Regions from separate parts of the Micromonospora sp. CNZ280 genome, predicted to be linked through region 1. Evidence: riboswitches for the same ligand, from Rfam matches in the RefSeq annotation. Region 1 holds a riboswitch; each other region holds the start of a gene.
What was found. Region 1 has a riboswitch for cyclic di-AMP ahead of FHX32_RS02095 (coiled-coil domain-containing protein). Riboswitches for the same ligand answer to the same signal wherever they lie in the genome.
Positions count from the first base shown of each region.

Region 1 (7,042 bases):
CGGCACCACCGGCACCACCGGCACCGGTCGGGGTTGCCCGCGGGGAGCGCATGTCCCCCAGCTTGCTCGGGCCCGCCGCCCGGCGGTGCCCGGTTGTGAATCTTCTTTCTGGGCGGTTGGCGTGGTGTCATGGCGGGTAGCCGGTGTTACCACCGGGTATCCCCGGTGTTGCGGATCCGTGCGGCCCGGGGAGGTGGCGATGCCGGAGCAGCTCGACCTACGTCTGTCCGACGACGTACGCCTGCACGTGGAGTGCACCGGGCCGGCCGACGCCGAGGTCACCGTGGTGCTGCTGCACGGCTGGACGCTGGACGGACGCAGCTGGCACCGGCAGCTCGCCGCGCTGCGCGACGCCACCGCCGGGTCGGTGCGGGTGGTCACCTACGACGCCCGCGGGCACGGCCGGTCCAGCTGCATGGCGCTGCCGACGGCCACTCTGGCCCAGCTCGGCGACGACCTGGCCGCGGTGCTGGCCGAGGTGGCCCCGACCGGCCGGGTGGTGCTGGCGGGGCACTCGATGGGCGGCATGACGGTGATGGAGTACGCCCACCGGCACCCCGAGCACTTCGCCGCCCGCGTCGCCGGGCTGGTCTTCGTCGCCACCACCGCCGAGGGGCACACGCACACCGTCTACGGCCTGTCGCCCCGGATCGCCCGGTTGATCCGGTTGGCCGAGACCACCGGGGCCGGCGTACTGGCCCGCTGCGGGTCCTGGCGGCCGCCGCGGGCATTGCTGCGCGCGTTGCGTCCCAGCATCCGCTGGATGCTCTTCGGTGACCGCTGCGATCCGTCCGACATCCGCCTGGTCACCTCGGCGGTGGCGCGCGCCTCGCTGCGCTCGATCGGCGGCTTCCGCGCCTCCATCGGGGCGCAGCACCGGCTGGAGACCCTCGCCGCGCTCGGCCACCTGCCGGCCGCCGCGCTGGTCGGCGACCGGGACCGGCTCACCCCGCCGCCGTGCGCCGAGTCGATCGCCGGGGCGCTGCCCGCCACCGACCTGACCGTCTGCCCCGGCGCCGGGCACATGCTGATGATGGAACGGCCGGAGGAGGTCAACGCCGCCCTGCTCGGGGTGGTCCAGCAGGTCACGCAACGGCCGGCGGCGCCGACGGCGCCAGCCGGCTGAGCCCGGCCGGCGGGTCACCCGGTCCGGGCCGGGTGGGCGGCCGACGGGTCGCCGGGGTCACGGATCGCGTACGCCGCGGCCGCCGGTCACGGCGCTGCCGTACCCTCACCCGGTCAGCCCCGGCGCGCGGCCGCACGCCCCGTCGCGGCCGTCCACCGCCGTCGGAGGAGTGCGAGCGTTGACCGACCAGACCACCCTGGAACAGGAGATCGCCGTCGAACAGCGGCATCTCGACCGGGTGTACGCCCGACTGGCGGAACTGCGCCGGTCAGCGGTCCGCGCCGAGCGGGAGGGCTACCGGCTCGCCCGGGTGGGCAACTTCGGCGCGCTGGTGGAACGGGACGCGATGGTCTTCCACGCCGCGCAGCGCCGGCACGTGCTGGACGCCGAGCACGAGGGGCTGGTCTTCGGCCGGCTCGACCTGCGTGACCGCCAGGTGCTGCACGTCGGGCGGCTGGGCATCCGGGACGAGAACGCCGCCATCCTGGTGGTCGACTGGCGGGCCCCGGCCGCCGCCGCCTTCTACCGGGCCACCCCGGCGCAGCCGTTGAACGTGGTCCGCCGTCGAATGATCCAGTCGTCCGGCGAGCGGGTCACCCGGATCGAGGACGACCTGCTCGATCCGGCCGCCGCGCCGGCCGACATGGCGGTGGTCGGCGACGGGGCGCTGCTCGCCACCCTCTCCAAGGCCACCGGCCGGGGCATGCGCGACATCGTCGCCACCATCCAGCGGGAGCAGGACGAGGCGATCCGCTCCCCCGGCTCCGGCGTGACGATCGTGTCCGGCGGCCCGGGCACCGGGAAGACGGCGGTGGCCCTGCATCGCGCCGCGTACCTGCTCTACTCCGACCGCAGCCGGTACGCCGGCGGCGGGATCCTGGTGGTCGGCCCGTCCACGGTCTTCGTCGAGTACATCGCCTCGGTGCTGCCGTCGCTGGGCGAGGACACCGCCACCCTGCGCTCGCTGGGCAGTCTCTTCCCCGGGATGACCGCCACCCGCACCGACCCGCCGGAGGTGGCGGCGGTGAAGGGCTCGCTACGGATGCGCCGGGTGCTGGAGCGGGCGGTCCGGGACGCGGTGCCGGACGAACCGGCCGAGCTGCGGCTGCTCTACCGGGGCGAGCTGCTCCGGCTGGAGCGGGCCGAGTTGGACGCGATCCGGGACCGCGCGCTGCCCCGGGGCGCCCGCCGCAACGAGGTGCGCCGGGCCGGCTTCGACGGCGTCTTCGCCGCGCTCTGGGCGCAGGCCCGCCGGCTGAACATCGGCCGGCTGCCGGAGCAGCGCGCCTTCGAGGACGAGCTGGCCGACCGCCCGGAGTTCCGGGAGTTCCTCAAGGCCTGGTGGCCCCGGCTGCACCCGCGGCACGTGCTCGGCTGGCTGGCCGACCCGCAGCGGCTGCGCCGGTACGCCGGCGGCATCCTCTCCGGCCGGGAGATCCGGCTGCTCACGGCCGCGTACCGGACGCTGGACAGCGAGGGGCTGACCATCGCCGACGTCGCGCTGCTGGACGAGCTGGACGCGCTGCTGGGCAAGCCGGTGCGCCCGGCCCGGCCGAAGCGGGACCCGTTCCAGCTGGCCGGCGGGATCCGTGAGCTGAGCACCTTCGCCGACCGGCAGCGGGCCACCCGCGAGGCGGCCCGGCAGCGCCCGGAGGATTACCGGGAGTACGCCCATGTGGTGGTCGACGAGTCGCAGGACGTCTCGCCGATGCAGTGGCGCATGATCGGCCGGCGGGGTCGGCTGGCGTCCTGGACGGTGGTCGGCGATCCGGCGCAGACGGCGTGGACCGGCGACCCGGAGGAGCTGACCCGGGCCCGGGACCAGGCGCTGGGCCGGCGCAAGCGGCACCGGTTCACGCTCACCACCAACTACCGCAACTCGGCGGAGATCTTCGCGGTGGCGGCGGCCGAGATCCGCCGGCTCTATCCCGATCTGCCGCTGCCCACCGCGGTCCGCTCCACCGGGGTCGACCCGGTCGAGCTGGTGGTGCCGGCCGCGGAGCTGGAGACCGCCGTGGTGGAGGCGGCCTCCGCGCTGCTCGCCGGGGTGGAGGGGACGGTCGGCGTGATCACGCCGGTGCCGCGCCGGGCCGAGGTCGCCGGCTGGCTGGGCGGGCTGGGCACGCCCCGGCTCCAGGTGGTGACCAGCCTGGAGGCCAAGGGCATGGAGTACGACGGGGTGGTGCTGGTCGGGCCGAGCGAGATCCGCGCCGACCCGGGCTCCGGCGTACGCACCCTGTACGTGGCGCTCTCCCGGGCCACCCAGCGGCTGACCACCATCGACCCGACCGCCTGACCCGGGATCCCGGGCCGGTGACGGTCGCCCCGACAGTTGCATACATAGCGATGTGAGCATATATTTGACCGGGTCCGGACGGGCGGCGGAGGGTGTTCGCGTGGGCGCAGGTCATGACCACCACCACGGGTCGGCGGTGAACGCGGCCCACCACCACCGGAGCCGGCTCTGGGCCGCTTTCGGCCTGCTCACCGCGCTGATGGTGGTGGAGGCGGTGGCCGCTTTCCGGACCGGCTCGCTGGCCCTGCTCTCCGACGCCGGGCACATGTTCACCGACGTGCTCGGCATCGGGATGGCCCTCGCCGCGATCGCCGCCACCCGGCGGGCGAGCGGCGACCCGCAGCGCACCTTCGGGCTCTACCGGCTGGAGGTGCTGGCCGCGCTGGCCAACGCCGTGCTGCTCTCCGGCGTCGCGGTCTACGTGGTGGTCGAGGCGGTACGCCGGTTCGGCGACCCGCCCGAGGTGCTGGCCGGCCCGATGCTGGTGGTGGCCGTCCTCGGCCTGCTCGCCAACGTGGCCGCGTTCGCGCTGCTGCGCTCCGGCGCCCGGGAGAGCATCAACGTGCGCGGGGCGTACCTGGAGGTGCTCGGTGACCTGCTCGGTTCGCTCGGCGTGATCGGGGCGGCGCTGTTGATCGCGGTCACCGACTGGTGGTGGGCGGACCCGCTGGTGGCGGTCGGCATCGGCCTGTTCATCCTGCCCCGCACCTGGCGGCTCGGGCGGGCCGCGCTGCGCATCCTGGTGCAGGCCGCCCCGGAGCACCTCCAGGTCACCGCGGTGCACGACCGGCTGGCCGCGGTGCCCGGCGTGGCCGGCGTACACGACCTGCACGTCTGGACGCTCACCTCGGGCATGGAGGTGGCCTCGGCGCACCTGACCATGGCACCCGGCGCGGACGTCGGCCGGGTGCTCGCGGCCGCGCGCACCGCCCTGCACGAGGACTTCCGGATCGAGCACGCGACGTTGCAGATCGAGCCGGGAGCGGCGCCTGGGGTCTGCGGGTCGGTTGAGTGGTAATGAGCACAACCTTAAATCTGGGTGTGTATTGTGCGCTTATGCCGGACTTTCCAGTGACCACACAGACACCGTCAGTCACATTCGCTGCACGGGTCACAGTGGCACCGGTAGGCTCGGTTCCGGCCTCCGCCAGGCGGCACGCACCGGTGCCGGCGGTGGCCGCCGCCTAATCGCCCGACGAGGCGAGCCGGGGAACCATGTACCTGGGGTGCATCCGCGTCAGCGGTAGGGATCTTCCGTCCCGAACCCGTCAGCTAACCCGGTCGGCGGCTGACGGAAGGACACACGCATGCCAGTAGTGGCACCCGTACGACGTACCGCCGCCCGGATGGCGGCACTGATCGTCACCACTCTCGCAGTCGGCGTCGCCATCGCGCCGGTCACCACACCGGCCAGCGCCGCCGCGCCCACCGCCGGCCTGCTCGCCGCCGCGCCCGGTCAGGACGAGGAGGGCGGCACGCCCGCCCTGCGGGCCCAGCTGGAGGCGGCCAGCAAGGGCTACCTGGACGCCAAGGCGGCGCTGGACAAGTCGGTCAAGCGGCAGAAGGAGTTGGGCGTCCAGCTCCAAGCCACCGAGCGCGAGCTGGCCGAGCGCAGCAGCAAGGTCGGCGAGATCGCCGGCGTGGCGTACCGCGCCGGGCGGCTCGGGGCGGCCTCGGCGCTGCTCAACAGCAGCTCGCCGGAGGGCTTCATGGACCGCGCCGCAGCGCTCGACGCGGTCGCCGCCAACGAGGACCGGGCGCTGCGCAACCTCCAGGAGACCCGCGACGAGGCGAACCGGACCAAGCTCGCCCTGGACGGCGAGATCCGCGAGCAGCGCAAGCAGGTCACCCTGATGGCCAAGCGCAAGGAGCAGGCCGAGCGGGCGCTGACCGTGGCCAACGCGAAGGCCTCCGGCGACACCTCCAACCGGGGCACGTCCACCGCGACGGCCAAGCCGGCCCCGCGCAACGCCGACGGCTCCTGGCCGGCCGAGTCGTGCAGCGTCAACGACCCGACGCCGGCCAACGGCTGCATCACCCCGCGCACCCTGCACGCGCTGAACCAGGCCAAGGCGGCCGGCTTCACCCGGTACGTCTCCTGCTACCGCTCGGGCGGTTCGGGTGAGCACCCGAAGGGCCGGGCCTGCGACTTCGCGGCGCAGAAGAACGGCTTCGGCGGGGACGCCACCGGCGGGGACAAGACGTACGGCAACAACCTGGCCGCGTTCTTCATCAAGAACGCCGACCGGCTCGCCGTGCTCTACGTGATCTGGTACCGGCAGATCTGGCTGCCCAGCAGCGGGTGGAAGTCGTACAGCGGGGCGGGCGGCGACCCGTCCAGCGACCACACCAACCACGTGCACCTGTCGGTGTACTGACCCCCGGCCCCGGTGACCCGTCCACGGCGGCGGGTCACCGGGTACGCCGGACGGGCGGGCCGCCACGCCCGGCGCTACGCCCCCGGACGTAGGCCGGGTGTCGTCACCGGCCCGACGACCCGCGCCCGGTACGACGGCAGCATCGTCAGGTATGAGCCGACTCCCGCCTCCCGCCCGCAAGGCCCTGCTCACCCTGCACCTGGTCACCTCGCTCGGCTGGCTCGGCGTCGACCTGGTCCTGCTCGCGCTCGGCGTCGCCGTGCTGCGCGGCGCCGACCCGGCGGCCGTCTACCCGATCTCCGCGCTGGTCGGCACCGTGCTCTTCGCCCCGCTGAGCGTGGCCGTCTGGCTGGTCGGCGTGGCGAGCGCCCTGCTCACCCCGTGGGGCCTGCTGCGGCACCGCTGGGTGCTGGTCAAGTTCCTGCTCACCACGGTGATGACCGGGCTGGTGCTGTTCCTGCTCACCCCGACGCTGCGGCACGCCGGGGAGGCCGGCGCGGCGTTCCCGGTCCGGGACCGGATCGACCTGGTGGTCGCCCCGTCGGTCTCCACCACCCTGCTGATCGTGGCGACCGTGCTCTCCACGTACAAGCCGTGGGGCCGGCTGGGGCGGGCAACCCGCACGCCCGCTCGGCGCCCGACCACGGCGGTCCGCTGAGCCCACGGCGCCGGGCAAACGACGGCGGTCCACTGAAACTGGCGCGGCACCCGCCCACGGCGGCGGGCCGCCGAGTCCGCGCAGCGCCGGGCCCCGGCAGCGGACCGCCGAGCCCCGGCTCACGACGGGTGTCCGCCGGTCGGCCGGGGCTCCGGGACGCTCAGGCGGGAGCCGGCGGGTCGGCCGGGCCGCGGTCGAGCACCGCGCCGAGCCGGGCGGCCAGCCCGAGGTGGGCCGAGCGGGCCTGCCGGAAGGCGTAGCCGAACAGCGGCGCCGGCGCGGTCAGCGTGATCTCCACGTCGATCCGGACCCCGTCCGGCTCGGCCCTCAGCCGGGTGCGGTTGCGCACCGTGGTGGCGGGCCTCTGCCGCGCCACCGTGACGATCTCGTCGGTGCCGACGACCAGGACGTCCGCCCGGTAGGTGACCGGAAACCGCAGCGGCCCGGCGGCCAGCCGGTCGGTGATCGCGTAGCTGGCCAGGGCGCCGGGGCGGGTCCGCAGCCGCCGGACCCGGACGATCAACGGATGCAGCTCCGCCTGCCGGGCCGGATCCGCGAGCAGCGCCGCCGCCCGGTCCACCGGG
Region 1 is NZ_JAAOYP010000001.1:444,710-451,751, forward strand. It holds gene FHX32_RS02075 (carbonic anhydrase) at 1-52, opposite strand, end outside; gene FHX32_RS02080 (alpha/beta fold hydrolase) at 200-1,126, shown strand; gene FHX32_RS02085 (AAA family ATPase) at 1,305-3,422, shown strand; gene FHX32_RS02090 (cation diffusion facilitator family transporter) at 3,523-4,440, shown strand; cyclic di-AMP (ydaO/yuaA leader) riboswitch at 4,594-4,725, shown strand; gene FHX32_RS02095 (coiled-coil domain-containing protein) at 4,739-5,800, shown strand; gene FHX32_RS02100 (DUF2269 domain-containing protein) at 5,952-6,458, shown strand; gene FHX32_RS02105 (SRPBCC family protein) at 6,619-7,042, opposite strand, start outside.

Region 2 (7,042 bases), on a different contig from region 1:
CCGCCGGGTGACCACCTGGAACACCTCGCCCAGCTCGCCGGCCTCCAGCCGCAGGCGCAGGCTCTGCAGGGCCGGGTTGTACCGCTCGATGTGGCCCACCCCGGCCACCAGGCCGGCGGCCTCGAACGCCTCGACCAGGCGGCTCGCGGCGGCCACCGACTGGGCGAGCGGCTTCTCGATGAGCGCGGGCACGCCACTGGCGGCCAGCGCCAGACCGACCTGCTCGTGCAGCGCCGTCGGGCAGGCGACCACGGCGTAGTCGACGCCGATCGCCAGCAGGCCGTCCAGATCCGGTACGACCGGCACTCGCAGCGCGCCGGTCGGGTCGCCCGCCGGGTCGACGATGCCGACCAGCTCCACCCCGTCCAGGGCGGCGAGGACCCGGGCGTGGTTACGTCCCATGGCGCCGAGGCCGATCAGGCCGGCGCGCAGCCGGGCCCGGGTCATCGGGCACCCCCGGCGAGGTTGGCGCTCTCGGCGATCCGCTCCAGGTCCTGCTGGGACACCGACGGGTGTACCGGCAACGAGATCACCTCGGCGGCGGCCCGGTCGGTCTCCGGCAGCTCCCACGGGCCCGGCCGGCCGTCCTCGGCGAGGTAGGGCCGCAGGCGGTGGATCGGCGTCGGGTAGTAGACGGCGTTGCCGACGCCCAGTTCGGTGAGGCGCCGACGGGCCGCGTCGCGCCGACGGCCCGGCACCCGCACCGTGTACTGGTGGTACACGTGCCGGGCGGCGTCGGCGACCGGCGGGGTGGCCATTCCGGTGATCCGCGAGTCGAGCAGCTTCGCGTTGGCCCGCCGCTGCTCCGTCCACTCCGGCAGCTGGCGCAACTGCACCCGGCCGATCGCCGCGGCCACGTCGGTCATCCGCATGTTGGCGCCGACGATCTCGTTGGCGTACCGCTGCTCCATTCCCTGGTTGCGCAGCAGCCGCAGGGTACGGGCCAGCTCGCCGTCGGCGGTGCTGACCATGCCACCCTCCAGCGAGTGCATGTTCTTGGTGGGGTAGAAGCTGAAGCAGCCGGCCGTGCCGAACGCGCCGACCGGCCGTCCGGCCACGGCGGCGCCGTGCGCCTGGGCGGCGTCCTCGACCACGGCGAGCCCGTGCCGGTCGGCGACCCCCATGATCCGGTCCATCGCGGCGGGGTGCCCGTAGAGGTGCACCGGCAGGATCGCCACCGTGCGGTGGGTGACCGCCGCGGCGACCGCCGCCGGGTCCAGGCAGAAGCTGGCCGGTTCGATGTCGACGAAGACCGGCCGGGCGCCGACCAGCCGGACCGCGTTGGCGCTGGCGGCGAAGGAGAACGACGGGACGATCACCTCGTCGCCCGGGCCGAACCCGAGCGCCATCAGGGTCAACTGCAGGGCGGACGTGCCCGAGTTCACTGCGACGCAGTGCCGGCCCGCGACCAGCTCGCCGAACTCCTCCTCGAATGCGGCGACCTCCGGACCCTGCACGACGCGGCCGCTGCGCAGCACCCGCACCGCCGCCTCGATCTCGGCCTCGCCGATGACCGGCTTCGCCGGTGGAATCTCTTCTGTGTTCAGCCCGGCCATGGGGCTTCCTCCCGTCGAACAGCGACCGCGTCCGGATCGGACGCGGCGCTAGGTCGTTCACCTGTGGACAGGAGGGGTGGTGGGTCCAGCGACGGGTGACCCGATGGGGATCGGTGCGGAACGGCCACCCGGACAAACAGGACGCCCGGCGCACTCCGGGACGTACGGGCATGTTATCCCGAGGGATCCGGGCGGCGCGGCACAACACCCTCATCCCGGCCGGCGACCGCGGCGGCGGGGATCAGCGGTACGGGTCGACCAGGGCGAGCACCGCCTCCGGGTCCTCGACGTGCGCGTTGTGCCCGAGACCGGGCAGCGTCACCACCGGCACCCCGAGCTCCTTGAGTTGCTCGTCGGAGACCATCGGGTCACGCTCGCCCCGGGCCAGCACCACCGGCGCGTCGGTCGCCGCCAGCAGGGCCGGCAGGCGCGGCTCCCCCACCGCGAACGCGGCCGGGTCCATCGCCAGCCGCCAGCGGCCGTCGACCTGCCGCAGTCCGGCCTCGACGACGGGATGGTCGGGGGCGAACAGTCCGGTCAGCCCGGCCACCTTCAGGTAGCGGCGGGCCGCCTCGTCGCGGGTCGCGAACCAGGTGACCGGGCGGGCGGCCAACTCCGCGGCCCGGTCCAGTTCGGCCGGTGACCAGACCGCCTTGATGCCGAGCCCGACCACCGCGTCCACCGTCAGCCCCGCGGTACGCGCGGCCAGCGCCAGCCCCACCACGCCGCCGAGGGAGTGCCCCAGCACGACGAGCCGGTCAGCCGGCTTGAGCCCACCGGCGACCTGCCTGGCCAGCCCGGCGAAGGAGTACCGCGGCAGCGGCGGGGACCAGCCGTGCCCGGCGAGGTCCGGGGCCAGCCAGCGGCCGGCCCACCGGCGCTCCAGCAGCGGCGCCCAGGGCAGCCACACCTCGCCGGTGGCGCCCATGCCGTGCAGCAGCAGCAGGAGCGCCCGCCGGCCGTCCCGGGTACCCGATTCGTCGACCATAGGGCGCAGTGTGCCACCGGTCGGACGGCCGGGGCGAGAGTCGGCCGTCCGCCACCACGCGTCGGGCGCCGACTCCCAGGTGGGGAGCCGGCGCCCGGATTCGGCGACGCGGAGGCGGCGGTCAGGCGGAGTAGCCGCGGGTCGCCGCCCAGTTCGCCAGGTCGATGGTGGTCATCCAGTACGACGCGGTCGCCGGGTTCGCCGAGTCGGCGATCTTCACCAGCCGGCCGTCGTCGTCGTAACCGATCACGGCGATGTAGTGCCCACCGGGGAAGGAGTGCCAGCCGCCGTCGGTGTCGGTGGCGCTGCCGGCGACGTTCACCACGACACCGCGCTCGTCGGTGATGGCCCGGACCACGTCGGCCTGGAGCTGGTCCATCTGAGCCGGGGTGGCGGCCCCGCCCGAGATCATCCGGGTCCGGTACGGGTCGCCCTTCACCACGGCGTTGAGCACGCGGGTGGTGTCGTTGGCGGAGTTGGTGCCCATCTCGGTGGTGCCCAGCTGGGCGCCGAGGACGTCCTGGGTGCGGGCGATGCCGGCGGCGCTGAGCGCGTTCCGCACGGCCGCCGGGCCGCAGTTGTAGAAGGTCGTCTGAGCCTGGTAGTCGTAGTCGAGGATCTTGCGCGACGGCGGCTTCGGCGCCGCCTTGCGGGTCAGGTCCGGGTTCGGCGCGGCCGACGAGGCGGGGGCCGAGGGGGCGGCGCTGGACGGCGCGGCGCTGGACGGGGTGGTGCCCGTCCGGGCCTCGCCGCGCGAGGCGACGGCGGGCGCGTCACGCAGCTCGGCCACCGTGGCCTGGGCCGGGGCCGACGTCGGGGTTTCGTCGGTGCCGGCGGCGAGCGCGCCGGCGCCGGTGGCGAGCACCAGGGCCGCGGCGGAGGCGGCGGCGACCTGGTAGGGGCGCTGGGTGGCGATGCGCTGCAACTGACGCTTGACGTGGTGCTTCACGGTTCCTCCACGGGGACTCGGGGGGCGAGCGGCGCACCGGCGGTGCCGGCGGGCAGGCCGGCTCGACCACGCGGACCCCTGGTCCGCGGGTTGGTGGGCCGCTCAGGAAAGCGCCCGGATGCCGGGCGGGGCGGATGCCGGTAGGTCAGCTCGCGACCGGGGCGAGCAGTACGGGCACCGCGGGGCCGTGGAGGCCGGGGAACAACCGAAGGGTGGGATCGTGCTGCACGAGGATGGAACTCCTTCCGACACCGCCGACCGGGTTAGCTGACGGATTCGGGCGGGAAGTACGCCCTACCACGAGCCGCAGCCCGCGGATTCACCCCAGAGGTGCATTGGTTCCCCGGTACGTATGATCACGATTAGGCGGGTCGGCGCGGCGTCGCCTCTTGCGATCGGTTACCGCACCGGACGGGCCGACACTACTGGTCAGTCGGAAGCCTGCCAACCCCGTCCCACCTGCTTAAACCTGTCTCGGCCCGACGATTTTGCGGTCAGTTACGCACTGGCGTGACTCGATAGGACAGGCCTCTCGCACAACGTTACCGGGCGACAACCGGACAAGGGTGCGACGCCGTCACGGAATTGTCGGCGCACCTTGGCCGGTCCGCACCCGATGACCGATTTCCCGTCGCCTGTGACCGGCGTCACCGGAATATTTCCCGATCAACCAACCCGGGCCGGGCGCCAGCGGGCCGGGGCGGCCTGACGGGCCGGCACCGCCTCGACGCGCGGCGCGGGCAGCCGGCCCGGCCGGAGCCGGGCCGCGGCGGCGTACGCCTCGGCGGCCAGGGCGCGCGCCGCCTCGGCGGCCAGCTCGGCGTCCCGCCACGCCGACCGCTCCCGCTCCGCGGTCAGCCGGTAACCGGCCCGGCGCTGCTCGCGTACCGCACGGGCGAGCACGATCTCCTGCTCCACCGGGTGCCGTCGGGAGTCCCAGCCGGCCCGGTGGCAGAACACGTCGGACAGCTGCCGGGCGGACAGCTCCCCCCGCCAGTGGGCGGCCATCGCCGCGTGGTGCAGCCACCGCTCCCGGGCGGCGTACTCGGCCGGTGTGCGCGGGGTGCGCGGGACGGGCAGGGCGGCGGCCCCGACGAACCGGCGGGCGGCGGTCTCCGCCTCGTCGTACGCCTGCCAGGCGCGTTCCACCTCCGCCTGCGCGGCGAGCCAGTCGGCGCGCCGGCGGCGGGCGGTCTGCGCCGCGCGGGTCGCGGCGACGGCCACCTCCCCGGCGTACCGGCGCAGGTCGGCGAGGTCGGGTTCGGCCGGCTCGGCGCCCGCCGGGGCGGGCTCCTCGTCGGTCGCGCGCTCGGGGCGGGCGACCAGCACGGTGAGCACGGTCAGCGCCAGCACCAGCAGGCCGGACCAGATGGCGGCGGCCCGCGGAACGTCGATCAGGAACTGGTGGTAGAGGACGGTCTCCAAGGTCGGCACCTCACGGGGGAAGCGGATGCGGAAGCGGGAGCCGCGCCGGGCGTCGTGCGGACACGCTGACGCCGGACGGGTGCGGGGATACGGATCGCGGGCGGGGCGTCGGCCCCGCGGACGGATCAGACGCGCGGCGGGGCGCGCGGGGCCCGGGCGGCCGGGACCGACCCGGCCGGCACCGGTGCGGCGGCGCGGGGTGCTGGCGAGGCGTCGGCCGGTGCCGGCTCGGCGACCGCAGCAGCCGGCGCGGCGGGCTGCTCGTCGACGACGGCCGTCGGCGCGGACCCGGCGAGCGCGTCGGCGTGGTCGGCCGCGGCGGGGCACACCGCCGGCTCCGGCGCGGCCGGGGCGGCGATCGCGCCGGGTGCGCCGAGGGCGATCGCGACCGCGACGGCGAGACCGGCCGTCAGCCGGGCGGCCCAGCGCGCCACCCACCACAGCGGACAGGCGAGCGCGACCGGAAGCACGACGACCACGCTACCGCCCGGTCCGTCCCCCCGCACCGCCGCCGGGCGTGTCGCGGCTCCGCCGCGCCGACGGCACCGACCAGGGTGGACGGCTCAGCGCGAGTCGACGTACGCCGATGGCCGGTCGGGCGTGCGCGGGCCCGGCACGGCAACCTGCGGGACCGCCGGGCCGGCCGGGGCCGGCACCGCATCCGCGACCGCCGCCGCGTCATCGACCATCCGCTTCGGACGGCGCGGCGCGAGCCGGCGCATCATCGGCGTCTCGACGTACCGGTGCAGCAGCGCGGCCAGCCCCAGGTTCAGCAGCAGGAAGCCGAGCACCACGGCCACCCCCCACCAGCCGGTGAAGCCGGTCCCCCAGTCCCCGGTGAGCCGGAGCACGGTGATCATCACGAAGACGTGCACCAGGTAGAAGGCGAACGAGACCTCACCGAGCCAGACCATCGGCCGGGAGCGCCACGGCGAGCGCCGGCCCCGCACGTCGGCGTCCGCCGCCGCGGTGATGACCAGGATGTACGCCACCGACAGCAGCGCCGCCCACAGCTCGGCCCGGACCCACTGGGCGGCGACCACCCAGGTGACCGCGAAGATCAGGCTGGCCAGCGGCAGACCCGGCCCCCGCCACCGGCCGCGACGCATCAGCTCGGCGGCGGCCACTCCCATCCAGAACTCCAGCGACCGCACCGGCGGGAAGACCTGGGTGAACCACCAGCGGTCAGCCTCGGGCACCAGGGCCTGGCCGGGCCAGAGCGCGAGGATCAGCAGCGGCACCCCGACCACCACCGCCCACAGTGCCCACGGCCGGGCCCGGCGCACCAACGGCAGCACCAGCGGCAGGCAGAAGTAGAAGAAGAACTCGCAGGACAGCGACCAGCTCACGGTGTTGACGCTGTAGAAGTAGCCGGGTCGAGGGTCCCAGGCCTGCACGAGGAAGAGGTTGCCCAGCGCGGCGCCGACGTTGACCGGGTCGGCGAACCAGAGCCCGACCAGCAGCACCAGCGCCCAGAGCAGCAGGTGGTTGGGATAGATCTTGGCGAACCGGCGCCGCCAGAAGGCTCGCCGGGAGTCGCCCGGCCGGGCCGACCAGACCAGCACGAAGCCACTCAGGATGAAGAAGAACTGCACGCCGGACAGGCCCAGGGTGAAGAACCAGTTCACCACGGCCTGGTGGTCGGGCTCGGCGATGATCCGCATGGTGCCGGCGTGGAAGCCGAACACCAGCAGCGCGGCGATCCAGCGCAGCCCGGTCAGCGACGGCAGCCGGTTGGCGGACGGCGCGGTGGGGGCGGCGGCGGTCATACCCGACCCCCGGCCGTCGGCGGGGTGACCAGCACGTACGTCTCCTTCTCGGCGGCGGCGTGGGCGACCCGCGGCCGGAGCACCGGGGTGGCGCCGGGGGCGGAGCGCCCGCCCGGGCACCCTACCCGGCGGCGCCGACCGGCCGGCGGGGCTGGGGCACGGCGGTGACGGGCGTCTGTGCACGGGGCGGCCGGTGGCCTAATATTCCCCGAACCCTCAGGGTGCGAGCCGCCCGGCCCCGGTGGCCGGCCGGAGTCGAGCGGTGACGCGGTGTCCGCCCGGAACGCTCCCGAGGGCGGACGAGAGGCGGAGCGGCGAGATGCACCAGCGGATCCTGATGCGGGCCAAGAAGGGC
Region 2 is NZ_JAAOYP010000005.1:11,463-18,504, reverse strand. It holds gene FHX32_RS30745 (Gfo/Idh/MocA family protein) at 1-447, opposite strand, end outside; gene FHX32_RS30740 (DegT/DnrJ/EryC1/StrS aminotransferase family protein) at 444-1,556, opposite strand; gene FHX32_RS30735 (alpha/beta fold hydrolase) at 1,798-2,544, opposite strand; gene FHX32_RS30730 (C39 family peptidase) at 2,666-3,493, opposite strand; cyclic di-AMP (ydaO/yuaA leader) riboswitch at 3,731-3,872, opposite strand; gene FHX32_RS30725 (hypothetical protein) at 4,160-4,927, opposite strand; gene FHX32_RS30720 (hypothetical protein) at 5,044-5,388, opposite strand; gene FHX32_RS30715 (acyltransferase family protein) at 5,482-6,687, opposite strand; gene FHX32_RS30710 (polysaccharide pyruvyl transferase family protein) at 7,007-7,042, shown strand, end outside.
Region 2: linked by a shared signal. The riboswitch ahead of FHX32_RS30730 (C39 family peptidase) and the one ahead of FHX32_RS02095 (coiled-coil domain-containing protein) in region 1 are both predicted to bind cyclic di-AMP.

Region 3 (7,042 bases), 2.1 Mb from region 1:
CCGACGGGCAGCACCCGTTCGCGGTGATCGTGGGCTGCTCCGACTCCCGGTTGGCCGCTGAGATCATCTTCGACCGGGGCCTCGGCGACCTCTTCGTGGTCCGGACCGCCGGGCACACCACCGGTCCCGAGGTGCTCGGTAGCGTCGAGTACGCGGTGAGCGTCCTCGGCACGCCACTGGTGGTCGTGCTCGGTCACGACTCGTGCGGCGCGGTGCAGGCGGCAAAGACGGCGGTGGAGACGGACGCGTTCCCGGCGGGTCACCTGCGGGCGGTGGTGGACGCCATGATGCCCAGCCTGCGCCGGGCCGGGGCCGCGGGGGTGACCGACGTGGACGGGATCGTCGACATCCACATCGCGCACACCGTCGAGGCGATGCTGGGCAGTTCGGCCGTGCTGGCCGGCGAGGTGGCCGCCGGGCGCTGCGCGGTGGTCGGGATGTCGTACCGGCTGGCCGCCGGTGAGGTGCGGACGGTGACCGCCGCCGGCGACCTGCCCGACCACGCGGCGGATACGACCCCGGCCGTCGCCTGACCGCACCCCTGCCGCCGAAGACGCTGCGAGGGCCGTCCCACCGGGAACGGCCCTCGCGTCGCGCGGTCTCAGGATGTCGCTACAGCAGTGAGACGTGCACGTGGTCGGTGTGGTTCGACGGCCCGCTGTAGGACTTCCAGCCGGTCGCCGGGAACCAGATCTGCCGGTTCCAGATCACGTAGTAGACGCCCAGCCGGTCCGCGTTCCGGATCAGGAACGCGGCGAGGTTGTTGCCGTACATCCGGGTGTCCTTGTTGTGCCAGGGGGAGAAGCCGCTCTTCTGCAGCGACCAGTCGCAGGCCCGGCCCTTCGGGTGCTCCCAGGGGCCACCGGGGCGGTAGCAGCCGACGAACCGGTTGAAGCCGGCCCGCTTGACCTCCTTGTACATGTGCAACGTCCGGGGCGTGATGCAGCCGGAGGTGGTCGGGTCGTTCTCGCTGCACGACTCGGCCTTCCAGTCGCCGTCGGCGGTACGTCCCGGGGCGATCCGGGCGACCGGCGAGGTGGCCGACACCAGGCCGCCGGTGAAGCCCAGCCCGCCGACCAGCGCCAGCGCCTTCTCGGCGTCGCGCTTGTTCTTGGCCATCAGGTTGGTCTGCTTCTGCTGCTCGCGGATCTCGGCTTCGAGCGCCAGCTTCGCCTGCTCGGCGCGGGTCTTCACCTCGTTGATCTCGGCGAGCTTCTTGGCGTTGACCATGTTGAGCTCGTCCAGGGCGGTGGCCCGCTTGACGAACGTGTCGGGGTTGTTGGCCTCCAGCAGCATGGCCACGGCGCCGATGCGTCCCGTCCGGTACGACTGGGTGGCGAGCTGGGTGACCTGCGGGGCGAGCGCGGTCAGCTCGGCCTGGGCCCGGTCGACCTCCAGCGCGAGTTCCAGCTGGCGCTTCTTGGACTTCTCCAGCCGGGACTTCGCCTGCGAGTAGTTCCGGTTGGTCGACTCGATCACATCGGTGATCAGCTTCGAGTCGCCGTCCTCGTGTCCCGAGGGCTTGGGTGCGGCCGACGCCGGGAGGGGCCCGGCAAGGACGGCCAAGGCGGCGAGCACGGCCACCACAGGTGTCAACCAGCGGCGTAGGGGTGCCGTCACAGTGTTCCCTTCCGTCGACCGCCGACCGGGTTAGCTGACGGGTTCGGGGCGGAAGTGGCCCCTACCGCTGTCGCGGACTCACCCCACGTACCTGGGTCCCCGGCTCGCCTGGCGGCGATTGGGCGGCGGCACCGCAGGCGCCGCTGCGCGCCTTCGGCGGTGACCGGCAGCGAGGTTACCCGAGAGTCCACCGGTGGATCTACGTCCCGAAGCCGACTAAATGCGTTATTTCGTAGCGGCGGAGGGTGACCAGTGACGCGTTTATCAAGCTCGCCGGCCTGGACGGTCACGCTACGGAGTCTCACCATGTGGCGTCCGTGCTCCTGTCCGGATCGGGCCACCCGCTGGAGATGGCGGGGGACGTGTGTCCGGCGCGCGGCGCGGTGAGCGCCCGCAGCGCCTCGGCCCGGTCGGTGACCGGCCGGGAACCTTCCGGGGTACGCGACGGCTCGGCGCCGTCGCCGTCATCGGCGCCATCGTCGGTACGCGTGGTGGCGCGGCCGGCCGTGGTCACCAGCGCGGCGAGCGCCGTGGTCAGCGGTACGGCGGCGATCAGCCCGAGCGTGGCGACCGCGCTGCGGACGATCTCCTGGGCGAGGAACTCGCTGGTCAGGAGCTGGGTCACCGACCGGGAGTCCGCGGTGAGCAGGAGCAGCAGCGGCAGCGACGCGCCCGCGTACGCCAGCACGATGGTGTTCACCGTCGAGGCGATGTGCGCCCGGCCGACCCGGGTCGCCGCGCGGTAGAGCTGGAGCCGGGACAGCCCCGGGTTGGCGTGCGCCAGTTCGGTGACCGTGGCGGCCTGGGTCACCGTGACGTCGTCGAGCACGCCGAGCGAGCCGATGATGATCCCGGCCAGCAGCAGCCCGTGCAGGTCGACGTCGGCCTGGAACATCGACAGCGTGGTGGCGTCCTCGGAGCCGTACCCGGTGAGGTGGGTGGCGGCGGTGGCGAGGGTGCCCAGGACCCCGGTGAGCACCAGGCTGCCGAGCGTGCCGAGCACCGCCACCGAGGTCTGCGCGGTCACCCCGTGGGTCAGGTACAGCACCACGAACATGATGAGCGCGGCGCCGACGATCGCGACCAGCAACGGCGACCCGCCCGCGCTGATCCCGGGCAGCACGAAGGCGAGCAGGATGGCGAAGCTCGCCGCCAGGCCCGCCAGCGCGGCCAGCCCGCGCCACCGGCCGAACGCCACGATGGCGGCGGCGAAGAGGACGACCAGCCAGACCAGCGGCTTGCCGCGCTGGTGCTCGGCGATGTTGTAGCTGCTCGCCGTCGGGTCCGCCGGGTCGGTCAGCTCGACCAGGATGATCTCGTCGCCCACGGCGACGGTCGGAGCGCCCGGGCCGGTCGGCACCGGCGTCTGCACCTCCTGGCCGGCGTCCGGGCCGTCGGCCACCTTGACGGTGACCGTGCCGCACGGCCCCGCCGTCCCGCCCCCCTCCGGGGCCTCCGGCGTCGGCGGGCAGGCCTCGGTCACCACCCGGCTGACGGTGCCGTGGTAGCGGGGCGGATCGGTGCCCTGGTCGACCCCGGGGGTGTCGCGGGGCCAGAGCAGCAGGGCGGCGATCACGGTGACCACGACGAGCGGGACCACCGTCGCGACGAGGATCCGCCGCACCCCGGGCGGGGCGGACGGAGCGGGACGGTTGTGGTCGGCGCCCATTGAGTGTCTCCCAACGAATCCGGGGCGTGGTACGTGTCGGCGGGCCGGTCGGTTCAGTGCCGCCGTCGGGCCGGCCGGAATCGTGGGTGGGATCGCCTGAGGGTGGCGACGCCACCACGTACCGTCGGCCCGGCGGCCGGCCGGCCGCGTGCGATCGGCGGCGCCGGCGCCCGGCGGCGGGTCGGACGGTGCGAGATCCGAAGGGCCATCGTGCCGAATCGTAGCCATCCCGGCATCCGGACGCTGGTCGCGCGGGGTGGTGTCGGGCACCGGACCCGGCGGTTTGCCCCGTGCCGGCGGCGCCGGTCGGGGATGTTGGGGGCATGGCCGAGCAGACCCCGCCCCGCCCGGACGACGCGCCCCGCGCCGGCCACGGCGGGCATGACGAGCACGACAAGCACGCCGGGCACGACAAGCACGCCGGGCACGACAAGCACGCCGGGCACGACCCGGAGATGTTCCGCCGCCGGTTCTGGGTCTGCCTGCTGCTCACCCTGCCGGTGGTGGCGACCAGCCACATGGTGATGGACTGGTTGGGCTACTCGCTGGAGTTCCCGGGCCGGTCCTGGGTGGGGCCGGTGCTCGGATCGGTGGTCTTCTGGTGGGGCGGCTGGCCGTTCCTGGTCGGCGCCGTGCGTGAGGTGCGCGACCGGGCGCCGGGGATGATGCTGCTGGTCGCCATGGCGATCACGGTGGCCTACGCCGCCTCGCTCGCCACCAGCCTGGGCGCCTTCGACCTGGACTTCTGGTGGGAGCTGGCCGCCCTGGTCACCATCATGCTGCTCGGGCACTGGCAGGAGATGAAGGCCATCGGGCAGGCCCGGGGCGCCCTCGCAGCGCTGGCCGCCCTGCTGCCCGACGACGCCGAGCGGGTCGCCGGGGACGGCCGGCTGGAGCGGGTTCCGGTGGCCGAGTTGCGGGTCGGCGACGTGGCGCTGGTCCGGCCCGGCGGCCGGGTACCGGCGGACGGCCGGGTGGTGGACGGCGCCGCCGAGCTGGACGAGTCGATGATCACGGGGGAGTCCCGGCCGGTGCCCCGCTCGGTCGGCGACCGGGTGGTGGCCGGCACGGTGGCCACCGACTCGGCGGTCCGGGTGCGCGTCGAGGCGCTCGGCGAGGAGACCACGCTCGCCGGCATCCAGCGCATGGTCGCCCAGGCCCAGCAGTCCAGCGGGCGGGCCCAGGTGCTGGCCGACCGGTTCGCAGCCGGGCTGTTCTACGTCGCCACCGCCACCGCCGTGGTCACGGTGCTGGCGTGGACCGCGCTCGGCGACGCCGACCAGGCGGTGGTCCGGACCGTCACGGTGCTGGTGATCGCCTGCCCGCACGCGCTCGGCCTGGCCATCCCGCTGGTGATCGCGCTCTCCACCGGGCTGGCCGCGAGCTCCGGCATCCTGGTCAAGAACCGGCTCGCGCTGGAGCGGATGCGCACCGTCGACGCGGTGCTGTTCGACAAGACCGGCACGCTCACCCGGGGCGAACACGTGGTCACCGACCGGGCGGCGGCGGCCGGCTCCGACGCCGACGACCTGCTGCGGATCGCCGCCGGGGTGGAGTCCGACAGCGAGCACCCGCTGGCCCGGGCGATCGTCGCCGCGGCCGGACCGGGCGGCGGCCCGGCCCCGGCCACCGGGTTCCGCTCCCTGCCGGGCCGCGGCGTCCAGGCCACCGTCGCCGGGCGGGAGTACGCCGTGGGCGGTCCGGCACTGCTGCGCGAGCTGGGCGTACGGCTGCCGGAGGAGCTGGCGGCGGCGACCGACCGGTGGTCGGCCCGGGGCGCGGCGGTGCTGTACCTGGTGCGGCTGCCGGACACCGCGCTCGGCGCCTTCGCCCTCACCGACGAGGTGCGTCCCGAGGCGCGGGAGGCGATCGCCGAGCTGCGCGCCCAGGGCGTGCGGACCATCGCCATGATCACCGGGGACGCCCGGCCGGTCGCCGAGGCGGTCGCCGCCGACCTCGGCTTCACTCCCGGCGTCGACGAGGTCTTCGCCGAGGTGCTGCCGGCCGACAAGGACGGCAAGGTGACCGAGTTGCAGCGGCGCGGGCTGACCGTGGCGATGGTCGGTGACGGGGTGAACGACGCCCCGGCGCTGGCCCGGGCCGACGTCGGGATCGCGATCGGCGCGGGCACCGACGTGGCGATCGAGTCGGCCGGGGTGGTGCTCGCCTCGTCCGATCCGCGCGGGGTGACCGGCGTGATCCGGCTCTCCCGCGCGTCGTACCGAAAGATGCTGCAGAACCTGGCCTGGGCGGCCGGCTACAACGTGGTCGCGCTGCCGCTCGCCGCCGGGGTGCTGGCCTGGGCGGGGCTGGCATTGAGCCCGGCGCTCGCCGCGGTGCTGATGTCCGCCTCCACCATCGTGGTGGCGCTCAACGCCCAACTGCTGCGCCGGGTACGGCTCGGCCCGACGGGGCCGGTCGGCACCGGAAGCGAACCGGCCGGTGCCGCCGCGGCGGACTAGCGTGGTAGCCGCGCGGACGACGGCGGTGTCGCTCGGGCGGTGGGCCCGGCTCCTGCTGTTCGTGACGCTCTTCGGGCTGGCCGCCATGCACACCCTCGGCCACGACACGCACGCCGACCACGGCTCTGGTGCCGCCGGCCACGGCTCAGCACGGTCGCGATGCTGCGCAGATAGGCGACGCCGACGCCCGGGCCCGCGCGCTGTTCCGGTGGCCGGACCCGGGCGCCGGCCGGCCGGCGGCGGGCGGGTCAGCCTCGCCTGATCAGGCGGCCGGCCGGTGGGTCAGCCGCGCTTCATGAGGCGGCCGACGGCGGCCATCATCTCGGTGGCCATCTCGTCGGCGCGGCCCTCGGCGGCGCCCTCGTGCATGCAGTGCCGGGCGTGCCCGTCGAGCAGGCCGAGGGCGACCTTGTCCAGGGCCGCCTGGATGGCGGAGATCTGGGTGAGCACGTCGATGCAGTAGCGGTCGTCGTCGACCATCTTCTCGATGCCGCGCACCTGCCCCTCGACGCGGCGGAGCCGCGCGAGGAGCTGGTCCTTGCTGGCGGTGTAGCCCCGGACGGGCGTGGGTGAGGTCATGGGCACAAGGATAGCGTACCCCTGGGGGGTATGGTACGGTCCCTGTTGTCCGAGTACCCCCACCGGGTACCGGTAACAGAGAGACGGCACCAGTCTGCCTCCGTCTTACCCCCCAGGGGTATATGGTGGAGGTGGCGAGAGGAGAACTCCGATGGTCACCACGACGTACCAGGTGCAGGGCATGACCTGCGGACACTGCGTCAGCTCGGTCAGCGCCGAGGTGGGCGCAGTGCCGGGCGTCACCGACGTCCAGGTCGACCTGGCCACCGGCCAGGTCACCGTCACCAGTGAGCAGCCGTTGGACACCGACACGGTGCGCGCCGCGGTCGACGAGGCCGGTTACGACCTCGTGGACGCGTGACCGGTCGCCGGCACAGGAAACCGAGGTAACCACGATGAACACGGCGACGAAGCTGAGCGGCTTCGCCCTCGGCCTCGCGGCGGTGTTCGGCGCGGCGTACGGGATCGGCCAGGTGGCCGGTCCCGTCGCCCCCGCCGCCGAGACCAGTCACGACGACAGCGGCGGTGGCCACGCGGACGCCGACGGAGGTGGGCACGCCGACCCGGCCGGGCCGGCGGAGCACCTCCCCGGTGGCCTGCTGGTCTCCGACCGCGGCTACACCCTGCAGCGGGTGGCCGCCCCGGCGGACGAGTTCGCCTTCCGGGTCACCGGCCCGGACGGCTCGCCGGTCACCGCGTACGACGTGGCGCA
Region 3 is NZ_JAAOYP010000001.1:2,568,343-2,575,384, forward strand. It holds gene FHX32_RS12260 (carbonic anhydrase) at 1-533, shown strand, start outside; gene FHX32_RS12265 (VldE C-terminal domain-containing protein) at 613-1,620, opposite strand; cyclic di-AMP (ydaO/yuaA leader) riboswitch at 1,625-1,755, opposite strand; gene FHX32_RS12270 (YibE/F family protein) at 1,922-3,289, opposite strand; gene FHX32_RS12275 (copper-translocating P-type ATPase) at 3,613-5,751, shown strand; gene FHX32_RS12280 (metal-sensitive transcriptional regulator) at 6,034-6,330, opposite strand; gene FHX32_RS12285 (heavy-metal-associated domain-containing protein) at 6,482-6,691, shown strand; gene FHX32_RS12290 (hypothetical protein) at 6,726-7,042, shown strand, end outside.
Region 3: linked by a shared signal. The riboswitch ahead of FHX32_RS12265 (VldE C-terminal domain-containing protein) and the one ahead of FHX32_RS02095 (coiled-coil domain-containing protein) in region 1 are both predicted to bind cyclic di-AMP.

Region 4 (7,042 bases), 1.6 Mb from region 1:
GCAGCCTTCGGCGTGAGGTTCCGCTGCCAGTAGTCTCGGGACTCCTGGTCCGGATACTGCGGCTCAAGCTGGGTCGTGATCTGCTGACCGGTCCCGTCGGCCGGCTGCCAGACCTTGATTTCGTCCGCGAAAGCGACGTGGTAGCGACCGTCGGCGGAGGTCATCACCGGGTCGCCCCACGTCTTCGTGTGGTGGTACATGTAGCGGCCGGTGCGGTTGTCGTACTCCGCGTCGACGAGCCTGCTCGCCAACGCGCGCAGCTGGCTTCCCGCGTCACGGGCGTCCGAGCCGTACGCCACCGGCACGAGCACCACCCCCGGATCCGCCCCGGGCGGACTGGCGATCTGCGAGGTGTCCGGGCTGGACAGGTCAATGGTTTGGGCGATTGCTACGGCACCAACCGCTACGGCCAGCGTCCCGGCAGTCAGAACCAGCCTGCGGGTTGGGCGTGCCTGACGGCGAGGGCCGACCGGCTCGGCGACAGCCTCCGCGCGGACGATCAGGTCGTGTGCCGACAGCCGGGGCGGTGCGATGGTGTGGTGCCGAGCCGGGTCAATCGGCTTGAGGAGGGCGCGCGTTCGCTGTTCTCCGAACATCACATGACCTTTCGAGGACTAGCCAGCACCGGCTGCTGCGCCGATGATCCAGATCGGTGGGACATCGCGTCGTTGAGGCGCCTACGGGCGCGGTGCAAGCGCACTGCGGCGGTGGTCCGGGTACAGCCGAGGACCTGAGCGGCCTCGGAAACCGTCAGCTCCTCCCAACCGACCAGCCGGAGGATTTCCTGATCAAGGTCGGCGAGGGTGGCCAGGGCGGCCTGGAGATCGGCGACGCCGACGGTCGCGTCGGCGCCGGACGAGCCCGGCTTCTGCAGAAGGCCAGCGTCGGTAATCGGTAGCACATCCGGCGCAGCTCTCCGAGATCGCCATTCGTTCGCGAGCAGGCGCCGAGCCACCCCGTACAGCCAGGGCAGGCTGCGATTCGGGACCTCGCGGCGGCGCCGCCAGGCGATGACGAACACCTCCTGAGCGAGTTCAGCCGCCGCGTCCAGATCGGCAAGCCGGCGCTGGCCGTACTTCAGGACGTGTCCGTAATCGACCGTGTAGACCCTGGTGAACCAATCTTCGTCGCGTTTTCCCGGTGGACCCACCCAAAACTCCCGCCTGGTTGACGAACTCCCACCCTGGCTTGTGTCACCTCCGGCCCAATGATTACCGCGAACCACGTATTGGAGCCGCACGCTGGTGACACAGACTGTGCGGGGTCCCGGTATTCATGCTCCGCGCGGCAGATCAACTGGGTCCGACAGTGGGTGTAACCGAGGGGGTCGCTGCGGTGTGTTCATACCGGAGATTGCAAGGGAGGTGGAGGTGCAGGAGGCAACGGCAGATGGGCGCGGCATAGCAGGCGGGATGGCCTACCGCAACCACCCACGGAGCGGTGACTCGCCGGCGGTGCTCGAAACACCCTGGAGCACGTGCGGCCCGATGTGGGCCGCCTTGGCCCCGGGCCGCGATGACCTACCAGCACAACGCCCGGGAGCGTGCCGGGCACATCGCTGACGCGCCCAGCTCGCAGATCAAACAGAGCAGGGATCGGGCACGTACCGGGCACGGCCAGCTTAAGAGCGGTAGCAACGAACGAGGCCCCAGCCAGGAAACCTGCCCTGTGCTGGGGCCTCACGTTGGAGCGGGTGACGGGAATCGAACCCGCACTGTCAGCTTGGGAAGCTGATGTTCTGCCATTGAACTACACCCGCAAGCGGCACCACTGTACCTGAGTCACCACGCCGGTGCATCCAGGTACCCCCTCCGCCGGGCCCGCTCCGGCCCGTACCGGCCCGGCCGGGAAGATCCACACAGCATCCGGGAAGTAGTGGCCTCCCACACCGCGCGAAGCCACTACCTCCGGGATGTCGCGCGGATCTTGCCAAGCACGACCCGCCGGCCGAGGGGCCAGCCACTGCCAGGAAAGAGTTTCAGTCCGGCAACATATGGGCGTTCTCAAATCTGTCGATCGGTTGTAACGTCTGGCCCACGTTCTCAGCCACGGCGTGACATACCCCCTGTCGCGCCGCCAGAAAGAGGTGGGCCCATGGGACTTCGTCCCGACCTGCTGACCCGGCGCGCCGCCGGTGTCGCGTCGACGACCCTCGCGCTGCTGCTCAGCACCGCCGCGGTGGGTGTCGTACCGGCCGCTTCGGCCTTCTCCGCCGCACCCGGTGAGGCGTGCGTCGAGCCGGCCGACGTCCACGCCGACGCCCGGATCAAGGCGGGCGGCGCGGCCAGGCACGAACCCAACGAGCTGACTCTCGCGGAGACCCGCGAGCGGGAGGCCGACCTGGCCGCCGCGCTGCGCGAGCGGGCGCGCTTCCGCGCCGGCGCCGGGGCGAGCACCCTCGCCGCCACCGTGACGATCCCGGTCGTGGTGCACGTGATCCAGGAGAACAGCACCCGGGCCGGCGGCAACATCCCGGACTCGATGATCACCTCGCAGATCAACGTGCTGAACCAGTCCTACAGCGGCGCGACCGGCGGCGCGGCCACCGCGTTCAGCTTCCAGCTACAGAAGATCAACCGGGTGACCAACCCGGCGTGGTACCCGATCGTGCAGGGCTCGTCGGCGGAGCGGTCGATGAAGTCCTCGCTGCGGGAGGGCGGCAAGAACACCCTCAACGTCTACCTCGGGGAGCTGAGCGACAACCTGCTCGGCTGGGCGACCTTCCCGCAGCGGAAGCTGAGCAGCATGGACGGCGTGGTCGTGCTGAGCGAGTCGCTGCCGGGCGGCACCGCCGCCAACTACAACCAGGGCGACACCGGCACGCACGAGGTCGGCCACTGGCTGAACCTCTACCACACCTTCCAGGGCGGCTGCTCGGGTCAGGGTGACGGCGTCAGCGACACCCCGGCCGAGGCCTCGCCGGCCTTCCAGTGCCCGACCGGGCGGGACACCTGCACCGCCCCGGGCGTGGACCCGATCACCAACTTCATGGACTACACCTACGACTCGTGCATGTACCAGTTCACCGCCGGCCAGGCCAGCCGCATGCTGACCGCGTGGAACGCGTACCGCGCGGCCTGATCTGACGTACGCCCATCGGTGCCGGCTCCGCACAACGGAGCCGGCACCGATGTCTGCGCGACCTCAGGCGGCCTCGCGACGGGCGTCGTGGTGGCGCAGCCGCGACGCGGGCTCGGCGGTCGGGGAGTCGGCGGCCGAGCCCGGATCGAGCCAGACCTGAACGGCGGGCCGGCCGTGGCCGTTGCCGGGGCCACCCGCGGCGCCCGCGTCGCGGCGGGTCAGCATCGCCACGTCGACGGTGAACTCGAACAGCCGCCAGTCGACGTGTGGGGCGGCCCGGTGGCTGCGGGCCAGCCGGGCGACCCGGACCGGATCGGTGACCGGGCGGGCGTGCCCGGCGACGTAGGCCTCGTCGTCGCTCTCCTCCGGCGGGAAGGAGTGCAGCGCGTAGCGCCCGTCGCGTTCCAGGTCGCGCCGTTTCGGCGAGTCGACCACGAAGCAGAACAGCCCCTCGTCGGTGATTACCGGGGAGACCGGGTGCACCCGGGGCCCGCCGTCGGCGCGGACCGTGGCCAGGTAGCCGAAGCCCGGCCCGTACTGCTGCATGAGAAGGCGGATCCCGTCGGCGAGTCGGGGCTCGTCAGCGGCGAATTCGGACCAGGAAGCCATGTGGACAGTCTATCGAACAGGTGTACGAAGACCTAGTCCGACACGCAGGCCACCCGGGCCGCTTCGCTATGGTGTTCCGATGCTGCTCTCCGACCGCGACCTGGTCTCCGAGATCAAGGCGGGCGCCCTGGCGCTGGAGCCGTTCGAGCCCACCCTGGTGCAGCCGTCCAGCATCGACGTACGCCTGGACAAGCTGTTCCGGGTCTTCAACAACCACCTCTACACGCACATCGACCCGGCGCAGCAGCAGGACGAGTTGACCTCGGTGGTCGAGGTGCCCGACGGCGAGCCGTTCGTGCTGCACCCGGGCGAGTTCGTGCTCGCCTCGACGCTCGAGGTGATCTCGCTCGGCGACCAGCTCGCCGGGCGGCTGGAGGGCAAGTCGAGCCTCGGTCGGCTCGGCCTGCTGACCCACTCCACCGCCGGCTTCATCGACCCCGGCTTCTCCGGCCACGTGACGCTGGAGCTCTCCAACGTGGCGAACCTGCCGATCACCCTCTGGCCGGGCATGAAGATCGGTCAGCTCTGCATCTTCCGGCTCTCGTCGCCGGCCGAGCATCCGTACGGCTCGGCCGTCTACGGCTCCCGCTACCAGGGGCAGCGCGGCCCGACGCCGAGCCGCTCCTGGCAGCAGTGGCGCACCTGGCCGACCCGCTGACGCGGGCAGGAGAAAGGCCCGCTCCGACGCCGGAGCGGGCCTTTCCGTGGTACCCGGTCAGCCCGGCCGGCCGTAGCTGTGGATCGGGCCGTCGTCGACCTTCTTCATCTTGACCGGCACCCCGGCGCGGGAGGCGTGCACCACCCAGCCGCCGCCGACGTACATGCCGACGTGGTGCAGATCGGAGTAGTAGAAGACCAGGTCACCCGGGCGCAGCTCGCCCCGGCTGACCGTCCTGGTGACCCCGCGCTGCTGCGCGGCGTTGTGCGGCAGCGAGACCCCGGCCTTGGCCCAGGCGGCCAGCATCAGCCCGGAGCAGTCGTACGAGTTCGGGCCCTCGGCGCCCCAGACGTACGGCTTGCCGATCTGGGCGCAGGCGAACTTGACCGCCACCCCGGCCGCGCCGCCCGGGTAGCTGGCCGGGCAGGGGGCGGGACGCAGCGGCCCGCCGCCGCCGTTGCCGTACACCTTGATCCGCAGCTTCTGCAGCCGGTCGATCTCGGCGTTGATCTGCTTCTTCTTGGCCGCCAGCTGCGCCTCGGCCTGGGCGAGCTGGGCGACCATCTCGTCCAGTGGCGCCTTCTTGGCGGCCAGTTGGTCGCGCAGGTCGGCGACCTGCCGCACGTCCTGCTGTTGGCGGTCGGCGAACCGGTCGAGCATCTCGAGCTGCCCGACCACCTCGCCCGGCGAGCGGCTGCCCAGCAGGGCGTTGATGGTGAGCACGTTCTCGCCCTTGTAGGCGCGGACGGCCAGCGCGCTGACCTTCTCCATCGCCGCGTCGACCTGGGCTTGGAGGGGTTTGATCTGGGCGGCCAGGGCGTCGGCCTGCTTCCGCTTGGCGGCCAGGTCCTGGCGGGTGGCGTTGTGCCGTTCGATGATCGGTTCGAGCTTGTTCCAGTCCTCGTCGATCTGGCGCTCGATCTCGGCGACGGTGGGTTCGGCGTGGGCCGCCGTGGCGCCGCCGGTCAGGATGACGGCGAAGCCGGCCAGGGCGGCGAGTGCGGTGGTGAAGCGGGACCAGCGTGAACGCGGCGCAGCCGTCGCCGGGCCGGCGTACGCCGACCGTGCCGACGGTGGCCGCGGGGCATGGTGTGCCACCGGGCTCCGTACTCCTTCTTCCCAGACCGCCTACCGGGTTAGCTGACGGGTTCGGGCGGGAAGGGGACGCCCTACCGCAGTGGCTGCGGATTCACCCCGGGTTACCTGGTTCCCCGGTTCGCTCGCGAGCGATTCGGCGGTGTCGGACCGTTACCGCCCGGGTTGGACGGACCTGTTGCCGGGCCGACGAATGACCAGAGTAGAGACGGTCGTTATCAATCCGCAACCCGTGTCGCCGTGACACTCCGTACGCCGTGCGGGATCGACGGCCCTCGGCGGGACGCGTCGAAGGTTTTCTTCCTCATGGGTTGATATATGGAAAGGTATTGACGACAGGCCGGGCCCGGGGTGAAGGTGGCCGCATCGTCCACCCGTCTGACCAGGGGGTCCGATGCAGTTGTCCACAAGGTCCACGAGATCCACGAGATCGAGGAGCAGGCGCACCCTGCTCGCCGCCGCCGCGGCGCTCGCCCTGGCGGTCACCCCGTTCACCGCCGGTCCGGCCGCCGCCGAGCCCCTCGACCGGCAACAGCAGTACGCCGCCGCGGCCGCCGAGTTCGGCGTGCCGGAGAGCGTCCTGCTCGCCGTGTCCTACCTCGAATCGCGCTGGGACACCCATCCCGGCAACCCGAGCACCAGTGGCGGCTACGGTCCGATGCACCTCACCGACGCCGCCCACGTCACCGCGCAACCCGCCGGTGGCCACATCGACGAGGGCGAGGACCCGCGCGGTGACGAGGCGCGGTCGCTGACCGTCGCCGCGCCCACCGCCGCCCCGTCGGCACCGGCCGCTCTCGGCGACGCAGCGCTGCAGACCCTCCAGGCGGCCGCCGCGCTCACCGGCGCCAGCGAGGAGGCACTCCGGTCCGACCCGACCGCGAACATCCGCGGCGGGGCGGCGCTGCTCGCAGCGTACCAGCGGGAACTGGGTGGCCCGGTCGGCGCGGCCAGCGACCCGGCGGCCTGGTACGGCGCGGTGGCCCGCTACTCCGGCGCCGGCGCCGAGGACACCGCGGCCGCCTTCGCCGACGAGGTGTACGGGCAGCTCCGCGAGGGCGCGAGCCGGACGACCGACGACGGGCACCGGGTGACCCTGCCGGCCCGCCAGGTCAACCCGGACACCTCGACGCTGCACCAGCTCGGCCTGCGGCGCGGCGAGCGGCCCGACGGGCTGGAGTGCCCGGTCGGCCTCGGCTGCGAGTGGATCCCGGCCCCGTACGAGAAGTACGGCCCGGGCGCCGGCGACTACGGCAACCACGACCTGGGCAACCGGCCCGCCCAGCAGAAGATCGAGTACATCGTCATCCACGACACCGAGGGCTACTTCTGGCCCAGCGTCGGCCTCGTGCAGCGGGCCAACTACGTGGGCTGGCACTACACGCTGCGCTCGGTGGACGGCCACATCGCCCAGCACATCAAGGCCAAGGACGTCGGCTGGCACGCCGGCAACTGGTACGTCAACGCCAAGTCCATCGGCCTGGAGCACGAGGGCTTCGCCGGCCACGGCACCTGGTACACCGAGGCGATGTACCGCACCTCGGCCAAGCTGGTCCGGCACCTGGCACTGCGGTTCAACATCCCGCTCGACCGGCACCA
Region 4 is NZ_JAAOYP010000001.1:2,089,103-2,096,144, reverse strand. It holds gene FHX32_RS09955 (CU044_5270 family protein) at 1-596, opposite strand, end outside; gene FHX32_RS09950 (sigma-70 family RNA polymerase sigma factor) at 596-1,150, opposite strand; tRNA gene FHX32_RS09945 (tRNA-Gly) at 1,686-1,759, opposite strand; gene FHX32_RS09940 (zinc metalloprotease) at 2,095-3,081, shown strand; gene FHX32_RS09935 (pyridoxamine 5'-phosphate oxidase family protein) at 3,145-3,690, opposite strand; gene dcd (dCTP deaminase) at 3,770-4,348, shown strand; gene FHX32_RS09925 (C40 family peptidase) at 4,406-5,446, opposite strand; cyclic di-AMP (ydaO/yuaA leader) riboswitch at 5,459-5,595, opposite strand; gene FHX32_RS09920 (peptidoglycan recognition protein family protein) at 5,838-7,042, shown strand, end outside.
Region 4: linked by a shared signal. The riboswitch ahead of FHX32_RS09925 (C40 family peptidase) and the one ahead of FHX32_RS02095 (coiled-coil domain-containing protein) in region 1 are both predicted to bind cyclic di-AMP.